DNA from 3 places in the Enterococcus dongliensis genome. Region 1 is predicted to be linked to each of the others. Evidence: predicted binding sites of a transcription regulator. Region 1 holds the regulator's gene; each other region holds the start of a gene.

Region 1 (10,780 bases):
TGACGGTTCAGAAATTTATTACGAAAAATATGGACAAGGTCCAGCACTTTTCTTACTCCACGGGAATGGTGGTAGCGGAAAATACTTTTCAAAACAATTAAATAGCTTTAGTAAACATTTTAACGTTTATGTCGTGGATAGCCGTGGGCATGGTCGTTCAACAAACACGCAAAAAGAAACTAGTTTTCATCTAATGGCAGAAGATCTTGCTACGATCATGGATCAAGAAAAACTGGCACAGGCTGATTTTTTAGGTTTTAGCGATGGAGCAAATCTAGCTATGGTCTTTGCACGGTTATACTCTAAAAAAGTGGATCATCTAATTTTAAATGCCGGCAACACTATTCCGAGCGGTGTCCGTTTGATTCCGCATCTATTGAGTTATGTACAGTATGCAATCGTCTGGGTCGGTGCATTTGTTGATACAGGTATGCGTAACTTTTTACCAATCTTACGGCTCCTTTTTCGTGATATTGGATTATCAACAGATGATCTAGCTAAAATCGACGCTCCCACATTAGTCATTGTCGGAAAACACGATTCAATTAAAACAAAACATTCCATGTATATCGCCCGGTCTATCCCAAATGCAAGTTTTGCAATCGTCCCAGGACAAGGGCATATGTTCGCTCGCAGAAACCCAAAACGCTTCAATCAGGAAGTCTTACAATTTTTAATTAACGAGGAGTGAGTTGGTGGAGAAATCAATTACATGGTTTAAAGCACATTTAAACAAATTAAAAATAGTTTTCTTAATCTCAGTTATCATTATCGTTTTATTCGAATTATCAACTATTGCCAAAACGATCTCAGTTGAACAGCTCGCAATTATTTTCAGCAAGATCAAGATTGGAAACATCTTATTGATGGCTTTGATTGGATCAATCTCAGTCATACCGATGATTGGTTATGATCTCACATTGAATACATTGTTAGAACAAAAACCTAAAAAACTATATATTTTTGAAACAAGTTGGTTGGTAAACACGCTAAATAACATCGCAGGTTTTGGCGGCTTCATCAGCGCAGGGCTGCGTTCAGAATTTTATGGCAAACAGATTGCTGGTAAAAAAGTGGTCCGTGCCCTATCAAAAATTTTGGTCTTTACGATGTCGGGTTTATCTATTTACGCATTGCTCTCTTTTTTTCTTGTCATGTTTGATGATTCCAATCACTATTTGCGTCAATATTGGATCTGGTTGATTGGTGGCGGCTTGTATTTTCCCCTGATTTTTTGTTTAAGTCTTTTTGGTAAAGGAGAATATCTCGGCGATTTAAAAAGTTCTCAGCGCTGGCAACTGATTGGAACGTCCTTTCTTGAATGGAGCGGCGTGTTGATCAGTTTTATTTCAACAGGGATTTTAATGGGTATCTCAGTTGATATCTGGGAAGTAATCCCGTTATTTATTGCAGCGACTGTTATTGGGATAGTTTCGATGATTCCCGGAGAGCTTGGTAGTTTTGACTTAATGATGATTATTGGTTTATCTGCTCTTGGAACACCAAAAGAGACCGTAGTCGCCTGGCTTTTATTGTTCCGATTATTTTATTACTTAGTTCCTTTTATCATCGGACTGATCCTCTTTTTCAAAAATCTTGGTACAACGATCAACCTGCGCTATAAAGGGATCCCAATCAGCTTGCTAAAAGAATTGGCTCATAAATTGGAGACCTTTTTTCTTTATTTTACCGGGATCATGCTTGTTTTATCTGCAACGATTCCAGAAGCCTTCAGCCAATTATCTTTTTTACAGAGGCTAAATCCTATTCGTTCTCGTGTAATTGTTGTTTTCCCAGCAATTCTACTAGGCTTTTTATTGATTGTCACTGGTCGCGGGATTTCTGCACGCGTCAAACGAGCGTACATTCCAACAATTATTCTTGTAACACTGACCTTCGTGTATTCATTACTGGCTGGTTTTCGGATTTCAACCGGAATCTTTCTTGCTCTATTATTATTATTTGTTATTTTTTCTAAAAATGAATTGTTTAGAGAACAACTTGTTTACTCTGCTGAATGGATGACTATCGATGGGCTCATCATGGGCGGCTTAGGAATTTTATATATAATCATAGGCGTTTACAATAGTCCAAAAATTCATCATCGACACCATCTCCCGGATTTTTTCTTATTTCCTAGCGAACAAATCTGGATTGTCGGCTTTGTTGCAATTTTATTTGTCGCCTTCATTATTTTGTTATTAATTCATTTCTTTAAAAATAAACGGATTGAAATCGGTGAACCTTTAGATGAAATGCGGGTCCAACATATTTTACAATCCTTCGGCGGCAACCCTGACAGTCAATTGGTTTTTTTAAAGGATAAAAAGGTTTTTTATTACAATGACGGCAAAGAAGACACTGTCTTTTTTCAAATGGCAACTTTTAACAATAAACTATTAGTAATGGGGGATCCTTCTGGTAAAAAAGCTGATTTTGAACCTGCCATAGAAGCTTTAATCGATGAAGCCGATCGTTATAATTATTTGCCAGTATTTTATGAAAACAGCGAAGAAATAGTGATGATCCTCCACGAATTTGGCTATGATTTCATAAAATTTGGCGAACGAGCTCATGTTCATCTGCCTGATTTTACATTAAGCGGCAAAAAAATGAAGGGACAACGAGCTACTTTCAATAAAATTCTTAAAGCCGGCCATCAATTTGATGTCATCCATCCGCCGTTCTCAGCTGAAACACTTGCCTCCTTAAAAATAATCTCGGATGAATGGCTCAATGGCCGCAAAGAGAAAGGATTTTCGTTAGGTTTCTTTTCAGAAGATTATCTGCAACGTGCGTCCATTGCCATAATAAAAAACGAGACGGAAATCGTTGCCTTTGCAAACTTCATGCCTACTTATTCTGAGTCTATCGGAACCATTGATTTGATGCGCTTTAGTCCAACAAAGGCTCCTAGCGGGACAATGGATTTTCTTTTCATCAATTTATTCCAATATATGCGTGATGAATTAGAGCTGGACTATTTCGATTTAGGTATGGCTCCTTTGGCTAACGTCGGGACTTCCCGTAAAAGCTTTACGCAAGAACGGATCGCTTACCTAGTTTATAATTTTGGTTCACGTTTTTATTCCTTTGGCGGTCTAAAAGAGTACAAAGACAAATATGCGGACAAGTGGTTTCCCGAATACGTCTTGTACTCTCGAGATAGCTGGATTGGCTATGTCATGATTGCACTATTGATCACTGATAATGCCCCTGTTCAAAACACAAAGAACTATCACGGCCTCCATCGTTTTATCTTTAGAGAATAGCAACTTCATTATTAAAGTTGCTATTTTAGCTTGACACGCCCCAAAAATACGTCTAGAATAAATCAAAATAAAATTAATTAGTTTGGAGTGTTTATTATGACTCAATTGATCTCTAGACAACTAAATAATTATTACTTTAGCTATTTTAGATAAGTTTGTATTCATGCTTCATGGATACAGACCTTTCCGTTTGTATCTATGATGGCTAAAGCATTTTATGCTGATTTTTTCGCCACATAGATGAAAATCTATCGTGGCTTTTATTTATTTCTCGAGCTCATTGTAGATTTTCTAATCTATAATGAGCTTTTTTAGCGGCTAAATGAACAACAAATAGGAGGGATTTTTATGAATATTGTACCAGAAATTGCAATCAAGTCGGATGGATTAGCAGCGATTGGTAGTTATACATTTTCATTATGGACAAAAAGAAAAATAGTTTTAATTAGTGATAAAAAAAGTTTTGATATTCATGGTTCAAAAGTACTCCAATACTTAACGATTATCGGATTTGATGTTCATACACTTATTTTAGATGAAACTTATTATACTGTAACTACAGCAAAGCTCATTCATACTTTTTTGAAAAATGAGAACATAACTAAGACAGACGGAATCATCGGTTTAGGTAATGAAACACTCTGTCAATTAAGTGGTTTTGTATCAGCGACATATCTTGGTGGACTTCCATTGATTCAAATTCCAACAACTTTGATTGCCCAATTTATTGTCTGCGCGCAAAAACAAGTTTGTTTGCTCAATTCTGAAACAACATATTTACATACCGCACAAACAAGACCCGATGGTATCATGATTGATTCAACCTTGACGGATAATCTATCTAAAGAAGAGCTAACAGCCGCACAAACCTTAATGCTTAATTTAGGATTCTCACAAGATCATGTTTGTCGTCATGAATTAAGAAAAAAAGAACGGATTATTGATTATCAATTAAACTATGAATTATTATTTGATAAATTCATAACAGATACTTTAATCAGTAATAAAAAAATAATCAATAAATCATTTAATTCCCATTTACAAAGTATCTATAATAAATTGCTAGCTCAATCAAATCATCTAAGTTAATAACTACCATCCCTTCTACTTTCATCAAAAAAGCTCAGCCAATTAACATTGACTGAGCTTTGCTTTATTTTTTTGCACCAAAGGCATCTTTCATTTTACCAAAAAAACCTTCTTCTTTTTGCTCACTGACTGTTTGCCCGCCAGCTTCTGCAAATGCACGTAACGCCTCACGTTGCTTCTCATTTAAGTTCTTCGGCGTAATAATCTTCACCGTAACTTGTTGATCCCCGTTTGTAGTACCGCGAAGTCTTGGTGCACCTTTGCCGCGAAGTCTGAATTTCGCACCCGTTTGTGTACCAGCAGGTATTTTTAAGCGTACATCCCCATGGACAGTCGGCACATTGATTTCATCACCTAATGCCGCTTGAACAAAACTTAATGGTAAGGTGTAATAAATCTCCGCACCATCGCGATCAAAAATATCACTCTCTTTTACCTTAAAGACGACATAAAGATCTCCATATGGTCCACCATTAATTCCTGCCTCGCCTTGATCAGCCAAACGCATTTGTTGTCCATCTTCTACACCAGCAGGTACTTTTACCTTAACAGTATGTGGACGTTTTTCATGTCCTGTACCATGACATGTTGGACAAGGATCCTTAATTTCTTTTCCTGTACCATGACATACGTCACAAGTTTGACGACTCATCACACGGCCAAGCGGTGTTTGGTGTTCCACATTGATCGAACCTGAACCATGACATTTATGACAAACTTCCGGTTGTGTGCCTGGTTTTGCGCCATTTCCATTACAAGTATGACACGTTTCTTCTCGGTTGTATTTAATATCTTTTTCCACACCAAAAATGGCTTCTTCAAATTCCAAGTTGATTGAATATTGAAGATCTGCACCTTGTCTTGGTGCTTTAGGGTCAGTTTGACGTGAACCTCCGCCTCCGAAAAATGATTCAAAAATATCTTCAAATCCAAAACCGCCTGCTCCGCCAAATCCACCGGCGCCGCCGAAACCACCTGCTCCATCAGCACCAAAATTCGGATCAGTACCTGCATGACCATATTGATCGTAAGCAGCACGTTTTTGTGGATCACTCAAGATTTCATACGCTTCAGAAATTTCTTTAAATTTTTCTTCAGCATCGGCTTCTTTATTGATATCCGGATGGTATTTTTTGGAAAGCTTGCGGTATGCTTTTTTTATCTCATCATCCGAAGCCCCTTTTTGTACCCCAAGGACTTCATAATAATCCCGTTTTGTAGCCATTGGCTTCCCTCCATAATTTCATAGAATCGTTAGTATTGTATCACACTCAAAATCGATACGATACTCTTCTTCGTGTTTTTCTAAAGGAGTTGCCCATCTTAAAGAAAAAAGACCAAAGCGATGACTTTGGTCTTTATCAACGAATCAATTATTTGTCATCATCGTTAACTTCTTCAAAATCAGCATCCACAACATCATCCGCGCCGCCTTGAGCTGCGTTTGGATCAGCTTCTGCTTGTTGTTGCGCTGCTTGTTCGTAAAGTTTCACTGTTAAGTTTTGAACGATTTCATTCAACGCATCGCGTTTTTCTTTCATTTGTTCGATATCGTTTGCTTCAACTGCTGCTTTCAATTCATCGCGAGCATCTTCTGCTTTCTTAACTTCTTCTGCGTCTACTTTGCCTTCTAATTCTTTCAATGTTTTATCCACTGAGAATAGTAAAGCATCAACATCATTACGTAGATCTACTTCTTCTTTACGAGCTTTGTCCGCATCCGCATTTGCTTCAGCATCTTTCACCATACGTTCGATCTCATCATCTGACAAACCTGATGAAGATTTAATTGTGATTTTTTGTTCTTTTTGTGTTCCCAAATCTTTAGCTGAAACATTTACGATACCATTTTTATCAATATCGAATGATACTTCGATTTGTGGGATTCCACGTGGTGCAGCTGGAATATCCGTCAATTGGAAACGACCTAATGTTTTATTATCCGCAGCCATTGGACGTTCACCTTGTAAGACATGGATGTCTACAGCTGGTTGATTGTCTGCAGCCGTTGAGAATACTTGTGATTTGCTTGTTGGGATCGTTGTGTTACGGTCGATCAGTTTTGTGAACACGCCGCCCATAGTTTCAATCCCTAGTGACAATGGTGTTACGTCAAGTAAGACAACATCTTTTACATCACCTGTGATAACGCCGCCTTGGATTGCTGCTCCCATTGCGACAACTTCATCTGGATTAACCGATTTATTTGGTTCTTTACCAGTTTCCTTGCGCACTGCTTCAACCACTGCAGGAATACGAGTAGAACCACCAACTAAGATTACTTCATCAACATCAGATTGAGACAGGCCTGCATCTTTTAAAGCTTGGCGGACTGGTGTTTTTGTACGTTCAACTAAATCAGCTGTGATTTCATCAAATTTAGCACGAGACAATGTTGTTTCTAAGTGCAATGGACCAGCATCTCCGGCAGTAATAAATGGTAAGCTGATTTGAGTCGAGCTGACACCAGATAGATCTTTTTTCGCTTTTTCAGCAGCATCTTTCAACCGTTGCGTTGCCATTTTATCTTTAGATAAATCAATGCCATTGGCTTGTTTGAAGTCAGCAACTAAGTAATCGATGATCTTGTTATCAAAGTCATCCCCACCTAAGTTGTTATCTCCGGCAGTAGACAATACGTCAAAGACGCCGTCCCCTAATTCAAGAATTGAAACGTCAAAAGTACCACCACCAAGATCAAATACTAAGATTTTTTCGTCTCTATCTGTTTTATCTAAACCATATGCCAATGCCGCAGCAGTTGGTTCGTTAACAATCCGTTCAACTTCCAATCCAGCAATTTTACCAGCATCTTTTGTTGCTTGACGTTGTGAATCATTGAAGTAAGCTGGAACTGTGATAACAGCTTTTTCAACTTTTTCACCTAAGTAATCTTCAGCAAATCCTTTGATGTATTGCAATACCATTGCAGAAATTTCTTGTGGTGTATAAGATTTTCCGTCTGCTTCAACCTTGTATCCTGCTTCACCCATATGACGTTTGATAGATGAAATCGTGTTAGGGTTTGTTACTGCTTGACGTTTTGCTACTTCACCGACTTGAATTTCTCCATTTTTAAATGATACAACAGATGGTGTTGTACGATTTCCTTCTGGGTTAGTAATGATTTTTGCTTCTCCGCCTTCTAAGACAGCGACTGCTGAGTTAGTTGTTCCTAAGTCAATCCCGATAATTTTACTCATAGTTAAAAATCTCCTTTTTTATTATATGATTAATTATAGTAGTTTACTTTTTTATTGAGCTACGATTACCATTGCTGGGCGTAACACACGATCGTGTAACTGATACCCTTTTTGCAATACGTTGACGATCGTTTCAGCTTTCACATCAGCTTCAGCAGGAACAGTTTGAACTGCTTGATGCAAGTTGGGATCAAACGTCTCCCCTTCAGCTTTGATTTCTGTGATACCTTCTTCTTTTAAAGCAACGTTTAGACTTTCAAGGACCATTTCTACCCCTTTTTTCAGGCTGGCACCTTGATCATCGGTAACTTCTGTTGCTAAGGCTCTTTCTAAATTATCGATCGCTGGTAATAATTTTTTCCCAAGATCTTGTGAACGATAGCGAACCAATTGTTCTCGTTCATTTTTATTGCGACTAGACATATTCGCGATTTCAGCACGAGCCCGCAAAAATTTGTCTTCCATTTCGTTGAATTTATTCGTCAATTCCTCAACTTCAGAAACTTCCGGAATATCAATATCCTCTGTTTCTTCGTCGTGTTCAGTTGTTGGTGCTTCTGCAGCCTCAACTTCTGTTAATTCTTCAACTTCTTGTTTTTTTTCTTCTGCCACTATGCTACTTCCTTTCTTTTTAGGAATCGTTTCTAGTGATATAAATCCAATGAACGATAATAATCATCCAATGCATTTGTCAACTCGTATTGAAAGACTTCCAATAATCCAAAAATCTTCGAATAGGGCATTGCTGTTGGACCTAATAGCGCAATCGTCCCTCGACCGTGCCCACGAATTTCATAGTTTGCTTGAATCATACTTAAATGATCAAACAAATCATTGCCCAACTCCGTACCGATCCGAACATGGATCGCATCATCTGACGGCAACAATAACTGGGTCAACTCGTCAGAATTTTGCATCAATGAGTACATCGACTTGACATGATTAAGATCTTGGTCTGGGTTGAAATTCAAAATATTCATTCGTCCGCTTACAAATACTTTATCCTCAAAGGCATCATTCAAAATGATGTCAAATAAATGTCCAATTCCTTCAGTCGTCTGAAAATAGCGATGTAAAATCATTGGAATCTCTGTTCTTAATTTTTGATAAACACTCACTAACGGTTGCCCTACTAGGCGATCATTAATAATCCGAACCATTTTTTCCAAATCTTGGCTCTCAACATTTTCAGGGATATGGAATACTTGGCTTTCAACATTTCCTTTATCAGTAACAATGATCGCCAAAATTTGTCGATCATTCAATGGAACGATCCGAAATCCAGTCAGTGTACGATCTTTCATTTCAGGACCGAGTGAAAACGCCGTATAGCTTGTAACTTGAGAAAGCATTTTAGCAGACTGCTGAATAATGTCATCAATTTCATGAATATCTTTTTTCAACGAGCTGCGAATCTGATTTATTTCCTGACTGCTCACCTTAGTTGGCGTTAATAAATGATCCACATAATAACGATAGCCTAAAGCTGAAGGAATTCTTCCAGACGAGGAATGGGTCTTTTCTAACAAACCTAATTCTTCTAAGGCTTTCATATCATTGCGAATAGTCGCGGAACTTGCTTTTACGCCTTCTTCCATTAGACTTTTTGATCCAACTGGTTGCCCTGTGTGAGTAAAGTCTTGGATGATCAAGCTGAGAATCAGTTTTTGTCTTTCAGTTAACATTCTTCTCATCCTTTAGTTAGCACTCTTTCTTTTTAAGTGCTAACTCGATTATTAATATACCACATTCTCTATAGAAGTCAAGGATTAAAAACAAAAAATTAGCACTCTCTTCATGAAAGTGCTAATTTTATTTGCTGATTAAAAATTGTTCAAAAACATCATTTCCCCGAAATAAACCAGTCTTGGTTAAATAAATACTAGAATCTGTTTCTGTTATCAACTTTTGGTGTTTTAATTTTTCAATAACCTCACCATAGATACTCGTTAAACTTTGACCAAAACGAGCTTGAAAAACTGCTTTCTCAACACCTAAAATTTTTCTTAAGCCTAAGAACATCTCTTCTTCAATCTGTTCTTTTGTAGATAATTGTTCTTCTTCAAGTATAGGTAATTGATCCTCTTTCAATGCTCGTAAATAATGTTGGATCGGCCCACGATTTTTATAGCGCTTCTTTCCAAGATAGCCGCTGGCTCCTGCACCAAAACCAAAATAATTTTGATTGTTCCAGTAGATAAGATTGTGCTGACTTTCAAAACCTGGTTTAGCAAAATTACTGATCTCATATTGTTTCCTTCCAGCCTGCTCCATCGCTTGGATTGTCTCTGCATACATCTGCGCTTCTATCTCCTGCTCAGGCAGTTGCATTTTTCCACGACGGACCCAATTCATAAACATGGTTTGATTTTCCAAAATTAGTGAGTACAATGCATAATGAGGTAGATCTAACGCCAATGCTTGTGCTACGGTATCACGAAAACTTTCTAAGCTCTGACCTGGTAAAGCGTAGATCAAATCAATTGTTACGTTGTTAAAGTCCTTTTCTTCTAACAAACGGATGGTATCGTATACGTCTTGAGCTGTATGCTTGCGTCCAATTTTTTTCAACAAGCGATCATCAAAGGTTTGCACGCCCATCGACAAACGATTTACACCATAGTTTTTCAAAACGTCCAATTTATCCGCTGACAAATCACCAGGATTGGCCTCGACGGTAAATTCTCCCTGATGATAAGGAAGGATCTCGCGCAAGCCGCTCAGCAATCGATCCAATTGCATTGCATTAAGAGAGGTAGGTGTCCCTCCTCCCACATAGACAGTTTCCATATTCTCTACTGGGTTTTTACTCAAAGAAAGACGTACTTCTTTCAATAATGCTTCTATATATTCATCTACCGGCTGACCTTCAATAAAAACTTTATTGAAATCACAGTAGTAACAAATGTGTTCACAAAAAGGAATGTGAATATAAGCTGAAGTTGATTGTGTCATTTGATTCCTCTTTCTTCTACTAATTAGTAACAATTGGTATTCTATCACACTTGAGATTACTAAAAATATTTGTTGAAGCAAATGAAGAGAATTATAAGAAAAATACCAAAAAATAGTCGTCATTTCTCTTTAATCAGAATGTATCATGAAAAACTCACCATTTTTCTAAAGTCATTGCCATTTCCCAAAAAGCATATTCTAGCTTGCTACTAATCACAAAAGCTTCGATCATCTGTTGTTGTTCTTTTTCTGTACTTTCCT
Region 2 (10,780 bases), on a different contig from region 1:
TCAGATTTTGCAATGATTCGTCGTGAATCTGGTTTTATCAGCGGGTTAGTGGTCGTATTGCATGATGTTACCGAACAAGAAAAAACAGCAGAAGAGCGGCGACAGTTTGTCTCAAATGTTTCTCATGAACTACGGACACCATTAACAAGCGTTCGCAGTTATTTAGAAGCATTGGAAGAAGGCGTCTGGAAAGATGAAAATGTTGCTCCGCAGTTTATCCATGTAACTTTAGGAGAGACTGATCGGATGATCCGCATGATCAATGACCTGTTGAATCTTTCCCGCATGGACTCAGGAGCGCAACAATTAGATCTCGAATTGGTGAATTTTAATGAACTCGTTGATTATGCATTGGATCGCTTTGATATGATGGTAAATAATCAAGAAAAGAATTACCGTATCGTCCGTGAATTTACAGAACGTGATCTATGGGTCGAGATTGATACAGATAAGATTATGCAAGTGATCGATAATATTATGAATAATGCCATCAAATACTCCCCCGATGGCGGCAAGATCGAGGTTCACTTAATGGAGACCCATAATAATGTAGTCTTGAGCATTTCTGATGAAGGACTGGGGATTCCTAAAAAAGATTTGGAAAAAGTTTTTGAACGTTTTTATCGAGTAGACAAAGCACGAGCGCGTCAACAAGGTGGGACAGGACTCGGACTAGCGATTTCTAAAGAAGTCATGAAAGCTCATCAAGGACAAATCTGGGTAGAAAGTGTCGAAGGCAAGGGATCCACTTTTTATATTTCTTTACCTTATGAACCTTACGAGGAGGATATTTGGGAATGAAACTATCAGAGAAAATCATTCGCGTCGCGCTTGTTGCGTTGATCCTGCTCAGCCTCGTTTTGACTTACGCTATCTGGCTAAGTCCTACTTCTAAAACAGCCGATGTGAATACGAGCAAGCAAGCGGTGAAAAATGATCAAAATTATACAAAAGCTACAGATGCTTTTTTACCAATCCGAGGTGTTTGGCATGCAGCAGAAGGAATTTTTCAAACGAGCAGTGAGAATTTATTGGCAACGACGCAAGCGCGTCTAACTGAAGGAACGTATGGTCAACTTCATGAAGTTGCACAAAACGAAGCAGAGATTAAAAAATATTATCATTTAGATAATGGTGTCGAATTAAATTATGAGGGCAGTTTTTCACTGGCTGAGTATGTAAAGGTCTTTGATATGCCAGTCAGTTTGAGTTCGTTAAAAGAAGCAGAAAAAATTGATTTTTCTCAGATTCAAGTTGATTTCTCTAAGAAAAAGCTGCGTTTTTTGAATTACAGTAAAGGCCTAGTATATGAAGCGACGATTTCGGCTGATTTTGCCAGTCTGACTACGGTTTTTCAAAAAAATCAAGGACGCTATTTAGCAATGTCCGATGATGATCCGGGAGCGCCACGCGTATTACGTACCAAAGATCGAGTTCGTTTAAAAAAATATAGCTATATTTTGACGACACAGTCGTATTCGCTTTTCCGCAACGCATTCTTCCAGAATCCAGAACAAGCAAAAGGGGAAGAAGCTAGCGGGACACGTTCTTTTGTCAGCGGCCATGAAGAGCTTATGATGGATGAGCAAAAACGTCTTGTTACTTTTACTGGCGAATTGCCAACGGACCTAACAAAAGAAAGTTCTTACAGTCAAAGCTTTAATTATGTTAGTCGTTTGGGAACAGCAGTTGGAAATTTACGTTACTTTGATCACCATGACGGACAAATCAATTATCGAATTTTTGTCGAAGGTTATCCAGTTTTTAGCCATTCATCCAAAGGCAAGATGAGTGTCAAGATCGAACCCGCTTCAAACACAACATCACCACAAGTTGAAATTGAGACCAGTATGGACACGGTTCAAGTACCGATACCGTCAGATGAAGAAGTTGAGCTGCCTAGTACATTGGAAGTTGAAAACAATCTAGCAGCCGTAGGTATTGATCTTTCTAAGGTTCAAAATTATATCATCGGTTACATTTGGCAAGACATCGATGGCGTAAATAAATTAGTTGCATTGACTCCAGAATGGTTCGTCAAATATGAGAATGTTTGGTATCCGGCAGATCAGCTGATGCAAGGGAACCTAGAAACGGGGGCGAATTAATTGGATTTTAGAAAAATCGAGTGGATTTTCCTTTTCGTTTTTATGGGATTGAATATTTTTCTTTTCAGTATTTACTGGAGTAATCAGCATGAGCAGAGTCTTGTCACAAATTCAAACCAACGAGAAGATATTTTACGTCGTTTGGAAAATGATGAAATCACCATCAAAGATGATGTCTCTGAAGAGCATCGAGAAGGGTATTATCTAAGTGCGGAACAAGACAATTTTGATTCATTGCTAAATGAAGCGGGAAATCAAACGATTGCTCAAAATTCAAACATCTCAGATCGAGTGTTGACCAGTTATCCAAGTAGTCAGGTGACATTTGATTTAAAAAAGGCCACCAATAGTTTCAATCGTCTGATGAACGATAAAGAAATCATTATGGCAGGACAAGAATATACTTACTTGCCAGATGTTTCTAAAAAAGATGAGGAATTGGGGAAAATTGTTGGTGCACAGAGTTATGAAGGTATTCCATTTATCGATGAGACCTCGCGAATAACGCTAGATATAGGAGACGGTGACCAAGTGACGAAATACACGCAGACACGTGTAAAAGAAATTGAACCACTCCGAGAAAAAATGGCACTCTATTCAGAAAAAGAAATTTTGAATACTTTGTACATCAATAATAATATCCCTAGCAAGTCAACGATTACTAATATTTATCTTGGGTATTTCAAAACCCTTGAAGTGCGTGAAAAAAATGTTTATGTCCCTGTGTGGTTTGTTAAGTTAAAGACTTCTGATAAGACGACGCAAATTGAAAAAGTCAATGCTTTAAACAACCAAGTGATCACGAATAATTTAGTTCCGAAGGTGGAAAATCCCTAAAAAGGGTTGTATACTGAGAACAGTTTTAAAAGAGAGGACCAAGTGCTCATGTTAGAAATGAATAATGCCTTCAATGTCAGCATTTTAGCTAGCGGAAGTACAGGAAATTCCTTGTACTTAGAAAGTCCGCAAAAAAGAATTTTAGTCGATGCTGGATTGAGTGGAAAAAAAATCACTTCGCTATTAGCAGAGGTCGATCGAAAACCTGAGGATCTAGATGCGATTTTAGTCACGCATGAACATCGGGATCATATCCATGGTGTAGGCGTGCTTGCAAGAAAATACAAATTACCAATCTATGCCAACGAAAAAACTTGGGAAGCGATGGCTCCTTTAATTGGAAAAGTTGATGTAGCACAGCAATATATTTTTGAAATGGGTAAAGTACTGACTTTTGGTGATTTAGATATTGAAAGCTTTGGCGTTTCTCACGATGCGGCAGCACCGCAGTTTTATCGTTTTTACAAAGATGGTCATTCTTTTGTGACGCTGACAGATACAGGTTATGCGAGTGAACATGTTAGAGGCGTGATCCGGGATGCAGATGCTTATTTAGTTGAGAGCAACCATGATTTAGAGATGTTGCGAATGGGCGCCTATCCGTGGAGTTTGAAGCAGCGGATCTTAGGCGATCGAGGACATTTGTCTAATGATGACGGTGCATTAGTTATGACGGATATTTTAGGAGATCGAACAAAACGTATTTATTTGGGACATTTAAGTAGAGAGAACAATATGAAAGAATTGGCACATATGACGATGGAAGAGACATTGACACGCTATGACCTTGGTGTGAACCATCAGTTTCAAATCTTTGATACAGATCCAGATAGTGCGACTGAATTGTTTGCGATCTAAAAAGATAAATAATTTATTAATGATAAAAGGACTGTGGCCTAAAAAGGTCACAGTCCTTTTATTTAAAAATCAATTGTATACACTAAAATGTTGATTTAAATGATGCGGCTCAATTACTTCATCAATGATGGCGATAGCATAATCTGCCATGCTGATCTCGCTTTTTCCCGCAGCATTTTTTTGTAAATGATCGTCACTGATTTGATAATGACCCGTACGAGTGCCAGCAGGAATAAAATCTGCGGCTGGACTTAGATATGTCCAATGCACGTTCTGTTCAGTTTTTAAGGCTAAAAATGCTTGGTACATATTATAAGCGGTCGGGTAATAATCTGCTTTTGGATCAGAGACATCGATCATGCGGTGACTTTCATCGACAAATAGAGAAGATGCTCCACCTACAACGATCAAACGAGTGTCAGTTCCTTGTAAAAGCGTGCTGAGATGTTTCAAAGAGGTTTGGTGCAGCTCTTCTTGTCCCACCGGTGGGCGAAAGGCATCAATTACTGCATCAAAAGAAGCCAACTCTTCTTTTGTGAGATCAAATAATTCTTTGGCTATGACTGGTACTTTTACTGTTAATTTTTCTGGGTGACGCACGATAGCGGTGACGGTTAGATCACGTGTCAATGCCTCTTTTAAAATCAATGAGCCGGCGTGTCCAGTAGCGCCGATAATTGCTAGTTTCATAAAAGAACCTCCTTTGATTGTTACTTAGTTTTGTTAAATGATGTCGTTTCTCAGACTGCTGAGTACACTTAGTCTAAGGAGTTTCTTTTAAAAAGGCAAAGGATTAGTATTGGATTTTTTATTATCTTTGCAAGGCTAATTGGGTTAAAACGACTAGCAGATTCATTCCTACATGGGTGATCATAGAAGTCCAAATACGCCCACTGTAATGATACATCCCGCAAAATAAAAATCCTAGACCAGCATACAATAGGTAATGCCCATCGTTATGAGCAAGAGCGAACAATACTGAACTTAAAAGTGTGGGAATGAAAAAACCTAATTTGCCTTCTAATGAACCAAAAATAGCCCGTCGGAAGACAAATTCTTCCATGATTGGCCCAGCGATCGTAGTAGCTAAAATAAAAATCATATTCTCTTTAATCAATTGGACGATAGTTTGCGTATTTTGTGAAGAAACCGTTTGGCCTAAAAAACGTTGTTCGACTTGTAAAATAGCCATTTGTACTAATAGGGAGACAGGTATTCCAATAATTCCAATCAAAAATGCGATCAATAGATTTTTCTGGCGTGTTTCTAAGTTGAATAGCTGTGACTTAAAGCGATAGAAAATCATTAAAAAAGCACCGAAAAAATACGCAAATGTCGTCAATTGAATAATTTGAGCAGAAGATACTTGAAAGACGCGTTGAAAGATGACAGGTGAAAATAAAACGAGCCCATAAGTAAAAATTGTAATAAAACTATATTTTTTTTTAGTCATTCGTTTTCCTTTCTAAATATGTACTATTTTAAGTATATCATAATATCTTTCATCCCTTAGCAGGAGAAAATTCAAAAATACAAACGAAGGACTTGCAAAAAGGAACAGAAATGGTATCATAAGAAATGTGAGTTAGCACTCTTATCTGTAGAGTGCTAACGATTTGAAAATTCATTACTAGTTGGAGGGATTTATCGTGTTAAAACCATTAGGTGATCGTGTCGTTCTTGAAGTCACTGAAGAAGAAGAAAAAACAGTTGGAGGCCTAGTCTTAGCTTCTGCGGCTAAAGAAAAACCACAAACCGCTAAAGTTGTAGCTGTTGGTGAAGGGAATGTACTGGAAAATGGTCAAAAAAGTCCAATGCCAGTAGCTGTTGGTGATATGGTAATGTTTGAAAAATACTCAGGTACAGAAGTAAAATATGACGGCAGCGAATACTTGATTATCGCTGCAAAAGATATTATGGCAATTGTCGAATAAAAAATTAATGAGGTGAAAGAATCATGGCAAAAGATATTAAATTTTCTGAAGATGCACGTGCAGCAATGCTTCGCGGCGTAGACAAATTAGCTGATACAGTAAAAGTAACATTAGGGCCAAAAGGACGGAATGTTGTTTTAGAAAAATCTTACGGTTCGCCATTGATCACAAATGATGGTGTAACGATTGCAAAAGATATCGAATTGGAAGACCATTTTGAAAATATGGGTGCAAAACTTGTTTCTGAAGTAGCTTCAAAAACAAATGACATCGCTGGTGACGGTACAACGACTGCGACAGTTTTGACGCAATCAATCGTTCGTGAAGGATTGAAAAACGTGACTGCTGGCGCAAACCCAATGGGAATCCGCCGTGGGATCGAATTAGCGACAAAAACAGCAGTAGAAGAATTACACAGCATCTCTAAAGTTGTTGATTCCAAAGATGCGATTGCTCAAGTAGCTGCTGTCTCTTCTGGCAGTGAAGAAGTTGGTGAACTGATTGCTGAAGCAATGGAAAAAGTCGGCAACGATGGTGTGATCACAATTGAAGAATCAAAAGGGATCGACACAGAATTAGATGTGGTTGAAGGAATGCAATTTGACCGTGGTTATTTATCTCAATACATGGTCACAGATAACGATAAAATGGAAGCAGCTTTAGAAAATCCATACATTTTGATCACAGATAAGAAAATCTCTAACATCCAAGACATCTTGCCGCTACTAGAACAAGTGTTACAACAATCTCGTTCATTATTGATTATTGCAGACGATGTTGATGGTGAAGCATTACCTACATTAGTATTGAACAAAATTCGCGGAACATTCAACGTAGTAGCTGTTAAAGCACCTGGTTTTGGTGATCGCCGCAAAGCAATGCTTGAAGATATTGCAATTTTAACTGGTGCAACAGTAATCACAGAAGATCTAGGTTTAGATTTGAAAGAAGCAACAATCGAAAACTTAGGTACTGCTGGTAAAGTAGTTGTTGATAAAGATAACACAACAATCGTTGAAGGAGCCGGTGACAAGGCAGCTTTGACTGATCGTGTTGAAATGATCAAACGTCAAATCGGCGAAACAACTTCTGATTTTGATCGTGAAAAATTACAAGAACGCCTAGCAAAACTTGCTGGTGGAGTCGCAGTAGTTAAAGTTGGTGCGGCAACAGAAACAGAATTAAAAGAATTGAAATTACGTATTGAAGATGCCTTGAACTCCACACGTGCAGCAGTTGAAGAAGGAATCGTTTCTGGTGGTGGGACAGCATTAGTTAACGTTATTAAAAAAGTCTCTGAATTAGATGCAGAAGGCGATGTAGCGACTGGTATTAAAATTGTTGTCCGTGCATTAGAAGAACCCGTTCGCCAAATCGCTGAAAATGCTGGTTTTGAAGGTTCTGTTGTGATCGATAAATTAAAACATGCTGATCGTGGTACTGGTTTTAATGCAGCAACTGGCGAATACGTGAATATGATCGATGCCGGAATCGTTGACCCAACTAAAGTAACTCGTTCAGCTTTACAAAATGCTGCCTCTGTTTCAGCTTTATTGTTAACAACTGAAGCAGTTGTTGCTGATAAACCAGCTGAAAGTGGTGCAGCTGCAGCTCCAGCAATGGACCCATCGATGATGGGCGGTATGATGTAAACGACCATCAATTAAAAAATTAGTATGGAGTAATTTTCTCACTTTTGATAAAGATTATTATTCATCGTATTTATTAGACGAGGACATAAATGTCCTCGTCTATTTTTTATTTAATTATTAAGTAATAATTTAGCGAAAAACCAATAATGCATAAAATATATTTATTGATTTTATGAAAATAAACTATTGGAATTTATTGATTTAATTTCTTACAATAAACGTAAGAAGAAAGCAATATTCCTTGTTCATAAATTATCAAGGAGATGATTTAATTTAAATGAGATACTGCTGTTATGCATAAAACCACTGATGCATTTGTTTTTAGTTTATTTTTAAGTATGCATGTGAAAGTTATTACATATCAAAAGAAATTAAGAAACTAAGCGTTTATTCTGAAAGGAGAACTATATGTTACGAACTTTATTTGATGAAATTCCATTATCATCAGGAGCTAGTTTTAAAAATCGTCTGTTCATGTCACCGATGACAACTCAATCAGCCTTTTATGATGGAGAGATTACACAACAAATTATTGACTATTATGCGTTTCGTTCAGGTGATGCAGCAGCAGTTATTGTTGAAAGTTGTTTCATTGAAGACAAAGGTCGCGGATTCCCAGGTGCTTTAGGAGTTGATACGGATAAAAAAATTACAGGTTTATCTGAATTAGCAAAAGCAATCAAAGTAAAAGGATCGAAAGCTATCATGCAGATCTATCATGCGGGTCGAATGGCTTGGCCCGAAATCAATGGTGGAGTAACACCTATTTCAGCAAGTCCAATTGCGGCATTACGGCCCAATGCACCAGTTCCACGTGAGATGACAGAAAAACAAATTTTAGAAATGATTACGATGTTTGGTGATGCAACTCGTCGCGCAATTAAAGCCGGTTTCGATGGAGTAGAAATTCATGGAGCTAATACATTTCTTTTACAACAATTTTTTTCCCCACACTCTAATCGAAGAGAAGATCAATGGGGCGGCAGTCGGGAAAAACGGGCAAAGTTTCCATTAGAAGTAATGAGAGAAGTTCAGCGAGTAGTCAAAGAACAAAATGCTGAAAATTTCATCATTGGTTATCGTTTTTCTCCTGAAGAGTTGGAAGAACCTGGAATTCATTTTGAAGATACAATGTATTTATTGAATGCGCTTGCTGAATTACAGCCAGATTATTTCCATTTTTCAATGGGTGCTTATACAAGACCATCGATTGTAGATTCAAGTGATTCAGAACCATTGATTACAAAATATTTAGCACAACGTTCTCCGATATTGGCGCAAATTCCAATTATGGGCGTGGGCTCAATTTTACAGCGTACCGATGCGGAAGAGGCATTGAAACTAGGTTATGATTTGTTAGCAATTGGTAAAGGATTTTTGATCGAACCTAATTGGGTAAATTTGATTAAAGAAAATAAAGAAGTAATCGACTATGCCCATGTTAATGCCCAACGTAAACTTCTGATTCCGACTCCATTATGGGATTTTATGGCTTATATGGTCATTGATCCAGAAGAAGAAAAACGTAAACATGAACGATTAAAAGAATTACAAAAAGTAAAACTGACCTTTAAACCTGGAACTTATACGATAGATGCAAAGGGACACAACAGTGAACTTAAAATGAACGTGACATTTTCCGAAGATAGAATCGAAAAAATCGAAGCAGATCAAAGTAATGAATCTGAAGGTTTATCAGATCAAGTATTTATTCGTTTACCGCAACAAATCATCGAAGGTCAGACATTAAATGTAGATGTAATTTCAGGAGCTTCAACATCTAGTCAGGGATTGATTGATGGCGTGGCAGAAGCAGTAGAGTTAGCCGGCGCTAGTTCAGAAGTATTAAGAGCACGACCAAAACCGTCTGTTCAATGGTCTCAAGAAATCATTGAAGAATCAGCAGATGTTGTGATCGTTGGTTCGGGAGCCGCGGGTATAGCGGCGGCATTACGTGCTAATCAGATGGGTTTGAAAACGATTTTAGTAGAAAAATTAAGTTTTGTTGGTGGTGCGATTTCTATCAGCGGAGGAAATCAAGTCGTTATGGGGTCGAAATTACAGGCAGAAGCAGGGGTTATTGATGATACAGTAGAATGTATGATGGAAGACTTCTTAGCTAACGGTAGTGGATTGAATGTACCAGAATTATTACAGACGTTAGCAGAAAATATTGGTGAAACGACCGACTGGGTTCATGAGTATATGGGTGTTGAATACGATATGAAAAATGGATTACACACGTTAGCAGAGTATCGTAAAAAACGTGAACTAGCTTACAAAGATGGAGGACATGGATTTGCTGCAAGTGCTAGAAAAGCCTTAGAAAAAAGTGATGTAACAATTTATTTACAAACGAAAGCAGAAAGTTTATTGACTAATGGAGAGGGGAAAGTTATTGGATTAACAGCGGTTGAAGACACTGGTAAACGGCATAATATTCATGCATCGGCAGTGATATTGACGACAGGCGGTTATGGGAATAATCCTAATTTATTAAGTCAGAAACTGAATAATATTCTATTTTATGGAACAAAATCTTCCACTGGTGATGGGATCTTGATGGCGACAACACCAGAATTGAATGCAGCTACACGTTTGATGGAATATGGAAAAATTTATCCAAACGGTGTAGAAGTTTCGCAAGGCTACGCAAAATCAACAATTGGTGGAAATCTTGCAGTATTAAAACGTAACGGATTATTAGTAAATTCTTCAGGAAATCGAGTAATCAATGAACGAGCAAGTAATAAGGAAATACTGGAAGTACTTCTGCAACAAACTCCTCAAATGTTATACTTATTAATGGATGCCGAGCATTTTGAGATATTTACTGAAGCAGTAGAAGAAGGTGGCATCACGCGTGAAGATCTAACTCGTTGGATTGATAATGAAAATGAGGCACCGCAAGTTTTTCGTGGAGCTACACTGCAAGAGTTAGCAGAAAAAGCAGGAATGCCTTACGAAAGTTTAGTAGATACTGTTGCCCGTTATAATGGCTGGGTTGAAAAACAAAAGGATGAAGATTTTGATCGTCAGTTAGAATTTTTACAAGAAAGAATTGGAGAAGGTCCATATTATTTGATTGAACAAAAACCTCGATTTGCAACAACAATGGGAGGATTAGTTGCTAATCATAAATTACAAGTCTTGAATCGGGATAATCGTGTGATTGACGGATTGTATGCAGCTGGGGAATTAGTTGGTGGTGTAATGGGAAGTGACTCACCATCTGGTGCGAACAATGCTTGGGCACTAACTTCTGGTAAGTTGGCGGCGGAAAGTGTTCAAAAAATAATTCAGGTTGAGTATGTAATGCAATAAAAAGAATCCTGAGGCATCTGTCTCAGGATTTTTTTCATTTTTTATAAAATTATTCTATTCATAGAAA
Region 3 (10,780 bases), on a different contig from region 1:
AATCTAATAGTTTTGAAGTCTTCTCTCCACCAATGACGATTCCACGTCGCATACCTCCGCGGATGAAATTTTCTGCTGTGGCCAAGGCATAAACAAATCCTGCACAAGCAGCTGTTACATCAAAAGCCATTGCTTGCGTTGCACCGATTTGTCCTTGAACTTGACAGGCAACAGAAGGTGAAGTGTAATCTGGTGACATTGTAGCAACGATAATAAAGTCTAGGCTCAATGGATCAATCGTGGTATGATCAACCAATTTTTTAGCTACTTGACTACACATATCTGAAGTATTTTCTGCCTCTGCAATGTGTCGCTGTTTGATTCCTGTCCGTGATTGAATCCATTCGTCTGAAGTATCCAACCATTCGGCTAAGTCATCATTAGTCACGATTTTTTCAGGCAAGTAACGAGCTGTCGCAATGATTTTTCCGAAACTCATACTCATTTAATCCCTTCTAAGTAACTATAGAGATTCACTAGTGCTTTTAAGAATACTTCTTGTTCTTCTTCATTCAAATCTTTAATCGCACTTTTGACCATTTCATGATGAAAATGCTGATGGATTCGAAAGACCAATCGCCCTTTTTTAGTCAAGCCAAGTTTGACTACCCGACGATCATCTTCACTGCGAATACGTTCTACGTAGCCTTTTTTCACTAACCGATTAATCGAGGTCGTCAGTGTGCCGACAGTTACTAGCAGTTCTCTTGCGACTTCTGTCGTCGTTTTTTTCTTATACATCCCAATGGCATCAATAGTATGCATCTCTGTGATTGTTAAATCACTAAATTGTGACTTCTTTAGTTCATTTTCTTCAATCGACAATACGTCATTGAAAATTGAAACTAAATAGGTATTTAATTCTTCCCAGTTTTTTTCCATGTCCTCACCTAATTAGTTTGATTATCAAATCATTTGATGTTCAAACTATATCTTATTTTTTTTTTGAATGCAACAACATTTTTTTAATTAACTAAAAATTAATCATTATTATCGAATTCATCTGACTTATTCTACTATAAAATTACTTTGGTAATCAAATGAATTTTTCAACAAAAAAAGAAACGGCATTGCCGTTTCTTAAACATTCCGATGCATCGGAATCGTATTGTTATTCGGATGAACCAATAAATATTGAATGACATCGATATTACTTGCTTGGAACGATGCCGCACATGCTTGCAGATATAAATCCCACATACGATAAAAGGCTTCATCTTTTTGTTCGATAACTTTATCAGCTACTTGATGAAAATTCTTTGTCCAATGTTCTAATGTATATTGATAATCACGGCGCAAACTTTCAAGATCAAGTAATTGTAAATCATTTTCAGTAATATGTCCGACTAATTCTGTTACTCCTGGAATATATCCACCTGGGAAAATATATTGATTGATCCAGGCATTTTTTGCACCACCTTGTTGGCGACTGATTCCATGGATCAATGCTGTTCCATTCGGTGCTAAATGCTGACTGACGATATTGAAGTACTCTTGTAGATTTTCATTACCCACATGTTCAAACATCCCAACACTTGTGATATGATCAAACGTTCCTTTTAAATCACGATAATCCATCAATTCAACTGAAACAATCTCTTCTAAATGTTCTTTTGCAATAACTTCTTGGATATGTTGGTATTGTTCTTCACTCAAAGTAATTCCTTTAGCTTTTACATGGTATTCCTTTGCTGCAGTCAAAATCAATGTTCCCCAGCCGCATCCGATATCTAATAAAGTCTCATTAGGCTGAATGAACAGTTTATCTAAAATATGATGGACTTTATTGATTTGTGCCTGTTCCAAAGTGTCTTCTGGCGTTTTGAAATACGCACAAGAGTAAGTCAGCGTACGATCTAACCACATTTCATAAAAATCATTTCCTAGATCATAGTGACTATGGATGTCATGGGCTGATTGTTTTTTCGTGTGTTTTTCCTTTGGCATCCATTTTTTAAAATTATTATTATGGAAAAAACCATTTGCTTGATTATACACATCATAGATCAATGCTTGTACATTACCTTTGATCTCAATCTTCTTGTCCATATATGCTTCACCTAATGCCAACGAAGCATTGCTGATTAATTCCTTCACTGGAATCTTTTCATTAAAAATGATCTCAAAGATCACTTCACCCTCTGTATTCCCATACTCCTTGACAGAACCATCCCAAAAAGTTACTTGCGTTTTTTGAGAAAAAGATGGTTTAAATAATTGATTGTATACTTCTTTATCTAACATAGCATTGCCCCCTCATGATATTTTCTGACTAAAATCTAATAAATTCAAAAGATTTGTCCGAAATTTTCAGAAAAAAGAGAGCATTATCATGAAAATTTAATCAAAAATCATATGAAACCCTTTTACTTTAAAAAGAGTATAAAAAAAACGGGTTTCCCCGTTTATTGAATCAAATCATAAATTTCCATCGCAACGATGTCAATATTATCAAATTGGTAAGATTGTTTGCTGTCGCTTTCGGTTAGCTCAAATGTCTCTGTTGTATTATCATAAGTTACAGTACATTTTTCCACGCCTTCTTTTTCAAAACGTCGTAATTGTACTTCATTATCAGTCGATTCAGTCATTGCTTCTAAGCGTTTAATAATGGCAACTAATTGTGAATGTTTCATCTAGATGCCCCCCTTCTTCTCAATTCTGTCTTATTGTATCAAATCCAATCGTATCTTGCATTGATTTTTACCAATTAATTTATGATTTTTTTTCTAAATCTAACTTAAGATTCGGACCACCATAATTTGATCAGTGCTTGTGTCCCGTCATTTTCAAAGCCTTCACTAGCCAAGCGCTCATAAAGTGTGGCTGCTAGTTTTGTCGCAGGTAACTCAAGTTGCATTTTCTCAGCTTCATCAAGAGCTATTTTTAGATCCTTAATAAAGTGTTTAACAAAAAATCCTGGCGTGTAATCTTCTTTTAAAATTCGCGGAGCATAATTTGCCATCGACCAGTTTTGAGCTGCACCGCCAGCTAATGTGTCTAACACTTTCGGTACATCTAAATTCGCTGCTTTCGCATAAACTAACATCTCAGTCATCCCAGTCATCGTTCCAGCAATCATGATTTGATTGGCCATCTTAGTATGTTGACCGGCACCTGCTGCACCTTGCAATGAATAACTTTTTCCCATGATTTCAAATAATGGGACTACTTGGTCATAAGTCAGTTGATCGCCGCCGACCATAATCGTCAACGTCCCATTTTGTGCGCCTAAATCGCCACCAGAAACTGGGGCATCTAGTGCAGCAGCGCCTTTTTCTTTAGCCGTTTGATAAATTTTTTCTGCAAGAGTTGGTGTCGAAGTCGTCAGATCTACAAAGATCTTTGCTGTAATATCTACAGAGAAAATCCCATTTATTCCATAATAGATTTCTTCAACATCGCTTGGATAGCCGACCATTGAAAAGACTATCTCACTGGCTGCAGTGATCTCTGCCGGTGTTTCATGCCAAACAGCACCATTAGCCACTAATTCATCTGTTTTACTCTTTGTACGATTGTACACTGTCACTTCATGACCTGCAGTTAAAAAATGCTGAACGATCGATTTTCCCATAACGCCTGTACCGATGAATCCAATTTTCATATTGTCTACCTCCCAAAAAAATAATCCATCTCCAGTATACATGAAGAGATGGATTTCGGCTTTATTTATCTTCGCCATTTCTAAACGAATTGATTCTAACACGCATTTTTTGGACAGTTCGAGTCGGTACTCTTCCTTCACTGTGGTGTTCAGCATAATAAACAAGCATTTCTTGATAAAATTTCAATACCTCGTTGCCAAATCGTTCCGCAGAGATCTCAATCAACTTATTTTGACGAATTTGTGGATCTAAAGGGATCTGTTGCTGAACATAACGGATAAAACTATCACTGAAGTCTTCATCCTTTTCAAAAGTGGTTCCTAAAGAATCATCATCTAATAACTGATTTAAATAGTCATTACCTTCAACAACACATTGAGTTCCTGAAGCAATCGCTTCGGCATAGGTCAATCCTTGTGTTTCTGAAGTTGATGCACTGACAAAGTAATCTGCTGCATGATAATAATACGCTACGTCTTCATGGGAAACTTCTCCAGTAAATTGAACATATTCATCGATACCCAATTCATGGGTCATTTCTTCCAATTCTTCTCGATAAGGCCCTTTCCCCACGATTACAAGTCGCGCTGTTGGATAACTCATCAGGATGTCTGAAAACTGCTGAACGATAATATGGATATTTTTTTCATAAGAAATACGGCTCAATGAGAGAATCATCAATTCATCTTTTTGGATGCCTAACTTCTCTCTTAAATGATCAGTATCTTCTTTGGTAATCTCTGGACGAATAAATTTTGCGACTTCAATGCCTGTCGGGATAATCCGCATTGGGATATCTACTTCATAACGTTTTAATGTATCTACTACACGTTTACTCGGACAGACGACTCCTGTTGAATGATTGATAAACATTTTAATGAAATGTTTAACGTGAGTAGGTCTAACAACTTTTCCATTGGCAATATAATGCAGATAATCTTCATACATCGTGTGATACGTATGCACCACCGGGATTCGTAAGCGATTGGCGACCATTTTCCCTAAAAAACCGGCACCAAATTCTGTATGAGTATGGATAATTTCTAATTCTAATTCTTTGGCGATTCGATAAGCAAACCAAATTCCTCGTACGACGATCCGACGATCTGTGAAAGAAACAAAAGGAACACTGGGCATTCGAACAATGTCTTTTTCAAACTCATCTGCCTCTGGATCTGTTGTTGTAAAGATATATACTTCATGACCTTGTTTTTCAAGTTCATTTTTTAATGTTCTGATTGACGTTGCTACCCCACTGACTTGAGGGAAATAAGTATCTGTAAAAAAACCGATTCGCACGTCTATTCCTCCAAACTATCTCGTGACTTTTGCATAAATCTGATGATCATAAGGTTGTTCTAAGACTGCTTGATAAACAGCTTTCAACTCTTCACCAATTTGCGTGATACTTTTTTCTTGCGCGGTTTTGAAACCAGCCATCGAAAGATTTGGCAACTGATGCTCAACCAATTGATGGATCAAGTGTTCAAATTCTTGATTGTTATTTCCCATGTAACAATTTTTATGATCCTCCATCCACCCATCATAGACTGGAATATTTCTCAACAAAACTTGCTGTTGACTTGCTAAAGCTTCCAAGACCACGATTCCTTCTGTTTCTTCATAAGAAGGAAAGAAGAACAAGTCTGCACCTGAATAGGCTCCTTCAATCAAATCCCCGTTGATATAGCCTGGGAAAAGTACATTTTTAGGATGATCTTTTTTTACAACTTTACGAATATTCGCTGGGATTGAAGCCATCGGTACATCACCAAACCAAATAAACGTATAGTCAGGCATTTTTTTCGCCAGCTCAACAAAATCCAAGATCCCTTTCCGCTCAAAAAACAACCCAACACAAATAATCACTTTTTGTGTTGCTGTTAAATTAAAATACTTACGAAAAGCTGCTTCTTTTTTTTCATCAGGATAATATTTTTTTAAATCAATGCCATTTGAAATCGCTGAAATTGGCTGAGTCAAGCCATAACTGCGCAATAATTTTTTTGAATAAGGAGTCGGAGTGATCAAGTGATCTGCTTGTTGATACAATCCAACTAACCATTTTTTCACTAAAGGAGCCAACTGGTTCGAACCGATAAATGAATTACGAAAATCTTCTTCTGTCGAATGCGCATGAAAAATGACTTTTTTTCCCATTTTTTTCGCCTTTCTCACTAGGTGTAAACTTTTGGGTCCATACGTATTAATATGTAACAGATCATAATCTGTCGCTTTAGGATCAAGTGTATATTCAATGCCTACAGAAGATAGGGCTCTTTTTTGATGGCTTAAAGCACGACCAATGCCCGATTTTCCAATCATATTTTGGCCTTCAAAGTAAAGTAATATTTTCATATGCTGCCTCCTTAAAAACAAATCAATTATATCATAAGGTTTTGAGCTTTATCTCAACCTATGGTCTGATTTTAATGTGAAAAAGAACCTCTTTTTATGTATGAATACAAAAAAACCGTTGCCTAAAATAGACAACGGTTGATGTTTCTTGGTTTATTTTACGTATTGCTTAACTAATTCTTCGACTTCTTCCATCGTATCGCATTCTTTCAATGCCTTGTCAGCTAATTCAGCCATATCAGTTGTTGATAGACGTTTCATCAAGCTACGAGTTCTAAGAACAGATGTCGCACTCATAGAGAACTCATCTAATCCCATACCCATTAATAATGGAACAGCCGTTTGGTCGCCGGCCATCTCGCCGCACATACCAGCCCACTTACCTTCAGCATGAGCTGCATCAATTACGTTTTTAATCAAACGTAAGATAGATGGATTGTAAGGTTGATACAGGTATGATACGCGTTCATTCATCCGGTCAGCTGCCATTGTATATTGGATCAAATCATTGGTTCCAATACTGAAGAAGTCTACTTCTTTGGCAAACTTGTCAGCCAATACAGCTGCAGCAGGAATTTCGATCATGATTCCGACTTGGATCGTGTCAGAAACTTTCACGCCTTCTTTAACAAGTTTTTCTTTTTCTTCATTGAACAATTTCTTCGCTGCACGGAATTCTTTTAACGTAGCAACCATTGGGAACATAATCCGTAGATTACCATAAACAGATGCGCGTAATAATGCACGTAATTGTGTACGGAACATATCATCGCCTAGTTCAGATAAACTAATACGTAATGCACGATAACCCAAGAATGGATTCATTTCGTGAGGTAACGTCAAATATGGTAACTCTTTATCGCCACCGATATCCATTGTACGAACGACTACTGGTTTGTCACCCATGCCTTCTAAAACAGCTTTATAGGCTTCAAATTGATCATCTTCTGTTGGGAAATCTGAAGAATCCATGTACAAGAACTCAGTACGATACAAACCAATCGCTTCTGCGCCATTGTTATGAACACCTTCAAGATCTTTTGGTGTACCGATATTGGCAGCTAGTTCAAAATGTTTGCCGTCAGCAGTAACAGTTTCAGCATCTTTCAGCTTATCCCATTCTGCTTTTTGCGTTGCGTATTCTTCACCAGCTTTTTTGTATTCAGCTGCTTGTTCATCTGTAGGGTTCACGATTGTTTCACCAGTAATCCCGTTAACTGCAAGCAAATCACCATCTTTAGCTTTAGCGGTGATTTCTTTTGTTCCAACGATCGCTGGAATCTCTAAAGAACGAGCCATGATTGCTGAATGAGAGGTACGACCTCCGATATCAGTAACAAAAGCCTTTACAAAATTTTTATCTAATTGGGCAGTATCACTTGGAGTCAAGTCATGTGCCACAACGACAACTTCTTCATCGATCATCGATGGATCTGGCAACGTCACGCCTAGCAAATGTGCCAATACACGTTTTGTAACGTCACGAATATCTGCCGCACGTTCTTGCATATAAGCGTTATCATCCATCGCCTCGAACATGCCGATATACATATCAGTTACTTCTTTAAGAGAGCTTTCAGCATTTACTTTGTTGTCTTGAATATGTTGTTTGATTTGGCCAATCATTTCTGGATCTGAAAGAACCATTAAATGGGCATCAAAAACTTGTGCTTCTTCTTCACCTAAGCTCTTTGCTGCTTTATCCCGAATTTTTTCTAATTCAGCAGAAGAAGCTGCCAAAGCGTCGTCTAAACGCTTTTCTTCGGCAGCAGTGTCTTCCACATTATTTTGTTTGAAAGATAAATCCGGTTGTACTAGCAGATAAGCTTTCGCAACGGCAACGCCATCACTTGCGGCAATACCTTTTAGTAATTCAACCATTATTCGGATAATCCTTCCTTTTTCATTGTTTCTACGATTGCTTCGATTGCTTCTTTTTCGTCAGCACCTTCAGCAGTGATAGTAACATCAGAACCTTGGCCAACACCTAGAGACATAACTCCCATGATTGATTTAAGGTTAACTGATTTTCCTTTATACTCTAAGTTAATGTCAGAGTTAAATTTGCTTGCAGCTTGCACTAATAAAGTTGCAGGACGTGCATGAATCCCTGTTTCTGCTACTACGTGAAAATCTTTTTTTTCCATATTGACCGTTCTCCTTTATAAGAAAAAATCTTTTTTATGTTAGGGCTTTAATGATAACAACAATCATTTCGGGCCCTTCATTTCCTTAGATTACCATTTTTTTGCGGTGGATACAACAATTTTAGACGATTTATTCCAACCAGATGTATCCCCTTTCTTTAAAAAATCGTACTAAACGTCTTACACCTTGATTTATTCCGTTTTCATATTTATTCCATAACAAACCTAAGGAATAAACGGGAAAAATTGGTTTTTTAGCACTCTCATACATCGAATGCTAAATTTAAAAGCAAACTGTTTGCTTTTATCAAAAATCTCGTTATAATTATTTTTAAGGTCAGCAATGGTCAAAAAATACTCAGCGTATCTTTTTACTAGATTCGCTTACTCGATGTACAATGGAAGAAACAATCAACTATTGAAAGGGTGAAAAAAATGCTTTGCCAAAATTGTCATGAAAATGAAGCAACCATTCATTTATATGCAAATGTCAATGGTCAGCGAAAACAGCTGGACTATTGTCAAAGTTGTTATCAAAAATTGAAAAATCAAGCTGGAGGTGCGCCCCAAATGGCAGGAAATGATCCTTTTGGTTTTGGAAGTTTAGATGATTTATTCCGTTCGATGTCTCAACAAATGCAGCAGCGACAAGGCGCTGCTGATCAAACTCCACCAACCCAATTTGGCGGTGGCAACGGAATGAACAATCAACCTCCCCGCGGCAATGGCGGTGGCGGTCTATTAGATGAATATGGTATCAATATCACTGGTCAAGCACGTGAAGGAAATATTGATCCTGTTGTTGGACGTGATGAAGAAATCCAACGTGTGATTGAGATTTTAAATCGCCGTACAAAAAACAATCCTGTTCTGATCGGAGAACCTGGTGTCGGTAAAACAGCAGTCGTGGAAGGCTTAGCCCAAAAAATCGTTGATGGTGACGTACCACAAAAATTGATGGACAAAGAAGTGATTCGTTTAGATGTCGCTTCACTTGTGCAAGGCACAGGAATTCGCGGACAATTTGAAGAACGGATGCAAAAGTTGATCGAAGAAATTCGTCAAGCTGAAAATATTATCCTTTTCATCGATGAAGTCCATGAAATTGTAGGTGCTGGTGCAGCAGGTGATGGCAATATGGATGCTGGCAATCTGTTAAAACCCGCACTGGCACGTGGCGAGTTACAAATGGTCGGTGCTACGACATTAAATGAATACCGTATCATTGAAAAAGATGCTGCATTAGAACGTCGGATGCAACCAGTTCGTGTTGAAGAGCCTTCTGTCCAAGAAACAGTGGAAATCTTGAAAGGACTGCAACCACGTTACGAAGATTATCATCATGTGAAATATACAGAAGAAGCAATCAAAGCAGCGGCAGAATTATCCAATCGTTATATTCAAGACCGCTTCTTACCGGATAAAGCAATCGACTTATTGGATGAAACTGGCTCGAAGAAAAACTTGACGATCCAAATCGTCGATCCAAAAACAATCGATAAAAAATTAGCAGAAGCAGAACAACAAAAATCACAAGCATCACAAGAAGAAGATTTTGAAAAAGCAGCCTATTACCGAGATCAAATCAATAAGTTACAAAAGATGAAAGAACGTCAATTAACTGATGAAGAAACGCCGGTCATCACTGAAAAAGATATGGAGAAAATCGTTGAAAAACGTACAGGAATCCCTGTCGGTGAATTAAAAGAAAAAGAACAGACTCAATTGAAAAATCTTGCTACCGACTTAAAACAGCATGTCATCGGACAAGATGAAGCTGTTGATAAAGTCGCAAAAGCAATTCGCCGTAACCGTGTCGGTCTAAACAAGAAAAATCGCCCAATCGGCTCGTTCTTATTTGTTGGTCCAACTGGTGTAGGTAAAACTGAACTTGCGCGACAATTAGCAGAAGAATTATTCGGCTCAAGTGAATCGATGATTCGTTTTGATATGAGTGAGTATATGGAAAAACACAGTGTTTCTAAATTAATCGGTTCTCCTCCAGGTTATGTAGGTTATGAAGAAGCTGGTCAATTAACCGAACAAGTTCGCCGTCATCCCTACAGCTTGATTTTGCTAGATGAAATTGAAAAAGCTCATCCAGATGTGTTGCATATGTTCTTGCAAATTCTTGACGATGGTCGTTTGACCGATTCACAAGGTCGAACAGTCAGCTTTAAAGATACCATCATTATTATGACTAGCAATGCAGGAACAGGTAAAATTGAAGCAAACGTTGGTTTTGGTGCTGCAAGAGAAGGAATCACTCGTTCTGTCTTAGGACAATTAAAAGATTTCTTTGCTCCAGAATTCTTGAACCGTTTTGACGGTATTATCGAATTCAGCCCATTAACAAAAGAAAACTTAATGAAGATTGTTTCCTTGATGTTGAACGATGTGAACGAAATGTTAGCTGCACAAAAACTTCACATTGATGTTCCTGATATTGTCAAAGAAAAATTAGTCGATCTTGGTTATGATCCTGCAATGGGTGCCCGCCCTCTACGCCGGACAATCCAAGAAAATATCGAAGATGGGATTGCTGAATTTTATTTGGATCATCCAACAATCACTGATCTGAAAGCAAAATTGGATAAAGAAGACCACATCATCATCACTTCAAGACCAGAGCGTTTAGTTAAAGAAGAAAAAAATAAATAGTAGATA

What was found. The regulator HrcA, encoded in region 1, represses chaperone genes, less so after heat shock. The targets are predictions, from matches to a motif close to TTAGCACTCNNNNNNNNNGAGTGCTAA.
Region 2: a site for HrcA is predicted at 5,389-5,415, ahead of groES (co-chaperone GroES). Genes of this name have one in related genera too.
Region 3: a site for HrcA is predicted at 8,368-8,394, ahead of P7D84_RS04010 (ATP-dependent Clp protease ATP-binding subunit). Genes of this name have one in related genera too.

Annotation. Positions count from the first base shown of each region.
Region 1 covers NZ_JARPZC010000008.1:87,089-97,868, forward strand. The annotation lists gene P7D84_RS07645 (alpha/beta fold hydrolase) at 1-691, shown strand, start outside; gene mprF (bifunctional lysylphosphatidylglycerol flippase/synthetase MprF) at 693-3,272, shown strand; gene P7D84_RS07655 (hypothetical protein) at 3,621-4,361, shown strand; gene dnaJ (molecular chaperone DnaJ) at 4,426-5,586, opposite strand; gene dnaK (molecular chaperone DnaK) at 5,735-7,564, opposite strand; gene grpE (nucleotide exchange factor GrpE) at 7,616-8,176, opposite strand; gene hrcA (heat-inducible transcriptional repressor HrcA) at 8,209-9,249, opposite strand; gene hemW (radical SAM family heme chaperone HemW) at 9,377-10,519, opposite strand; gene tenA (thiaminase II) at 10,674-10,780, opposite strand, start outside.
Region 2 covers NZ_JARPZC010000001.1:27,176-37,955, reverse strand. The annotation lists gene walK (cell wall metabolism sensor histidine kinase WalK) at 1-801, shown strand, start outside; gene P7D84_RS00175 (YycH family regulatory protein) at 798-2,108, shown strand; gene P7D84_RS00170 (two-component system regulatory protein YycI) at 2,109-2,945, shown strand; gene P7D84_RS00165 (MBL fold metallo-hydrolase) at 2,994-3,803, shown strand; gene P7D84_RS00160 (NAD(P)-dependent oxidoreductase) at 3,873-4,493, opposite strand; gene P7D84_RS00155 (CPBP family intramembrane glutamic endopeptidase) at 4,615-5,256, opposite strand; gene groES (co-chaperone GroES) at 5,453-5,737, shown strand; gene groL (chaperonin GroEL) at 5,761-7,389, shown strand; gene P7D84_RS00140 (FAD-dependent oxidoreductase) at 7,798-10,713, shown strand.
Region 3 covers NZ_JARPZC010000003.1:195,488-206,267, forward strand. The annotation lists gene P7D84_RS03965 (beta-ketoacyl-ACP synthase III) at 1-445, opposite strand, end outside; gene fabT (fatty acid biosynthesis transcriptional regulator FabT) at 442-882, opposite strand; gene P7D84_RS03975 (class I SAM-dependent methyltransferase) at 1,081-2,244, opposite strand; gene P7D84_RS03980 (YkuJ family protein) at 2,406-2,636, opposite strand; gene P7D84_RS03985 (NAD(P)-dependent oxidoreductase) at 2,741-3,649, opposite strand; gene P7D84_RS03990 (glycosyltransferase family 4 protein) at 3,669-4,907, opposite strand; gene P7D84_RS03995 (LTA glycolipid anchor biosynthesis glycosyltransferase, IagA/BgsA family) at 4,923-5,966, opposite strand; gene ptsP (phosphoenolpyruvate--protein phosphotransferase) at 6,120-7,847, opposite strand; gene P7D84_RS04005 (phosphocarrier protein HPr) at 7,847-8,113, opposite strand; gene P7D84_RS04010 (ATP-dependent Clp protease ATP-binding subunit) at 8,549-10,774, shown strand.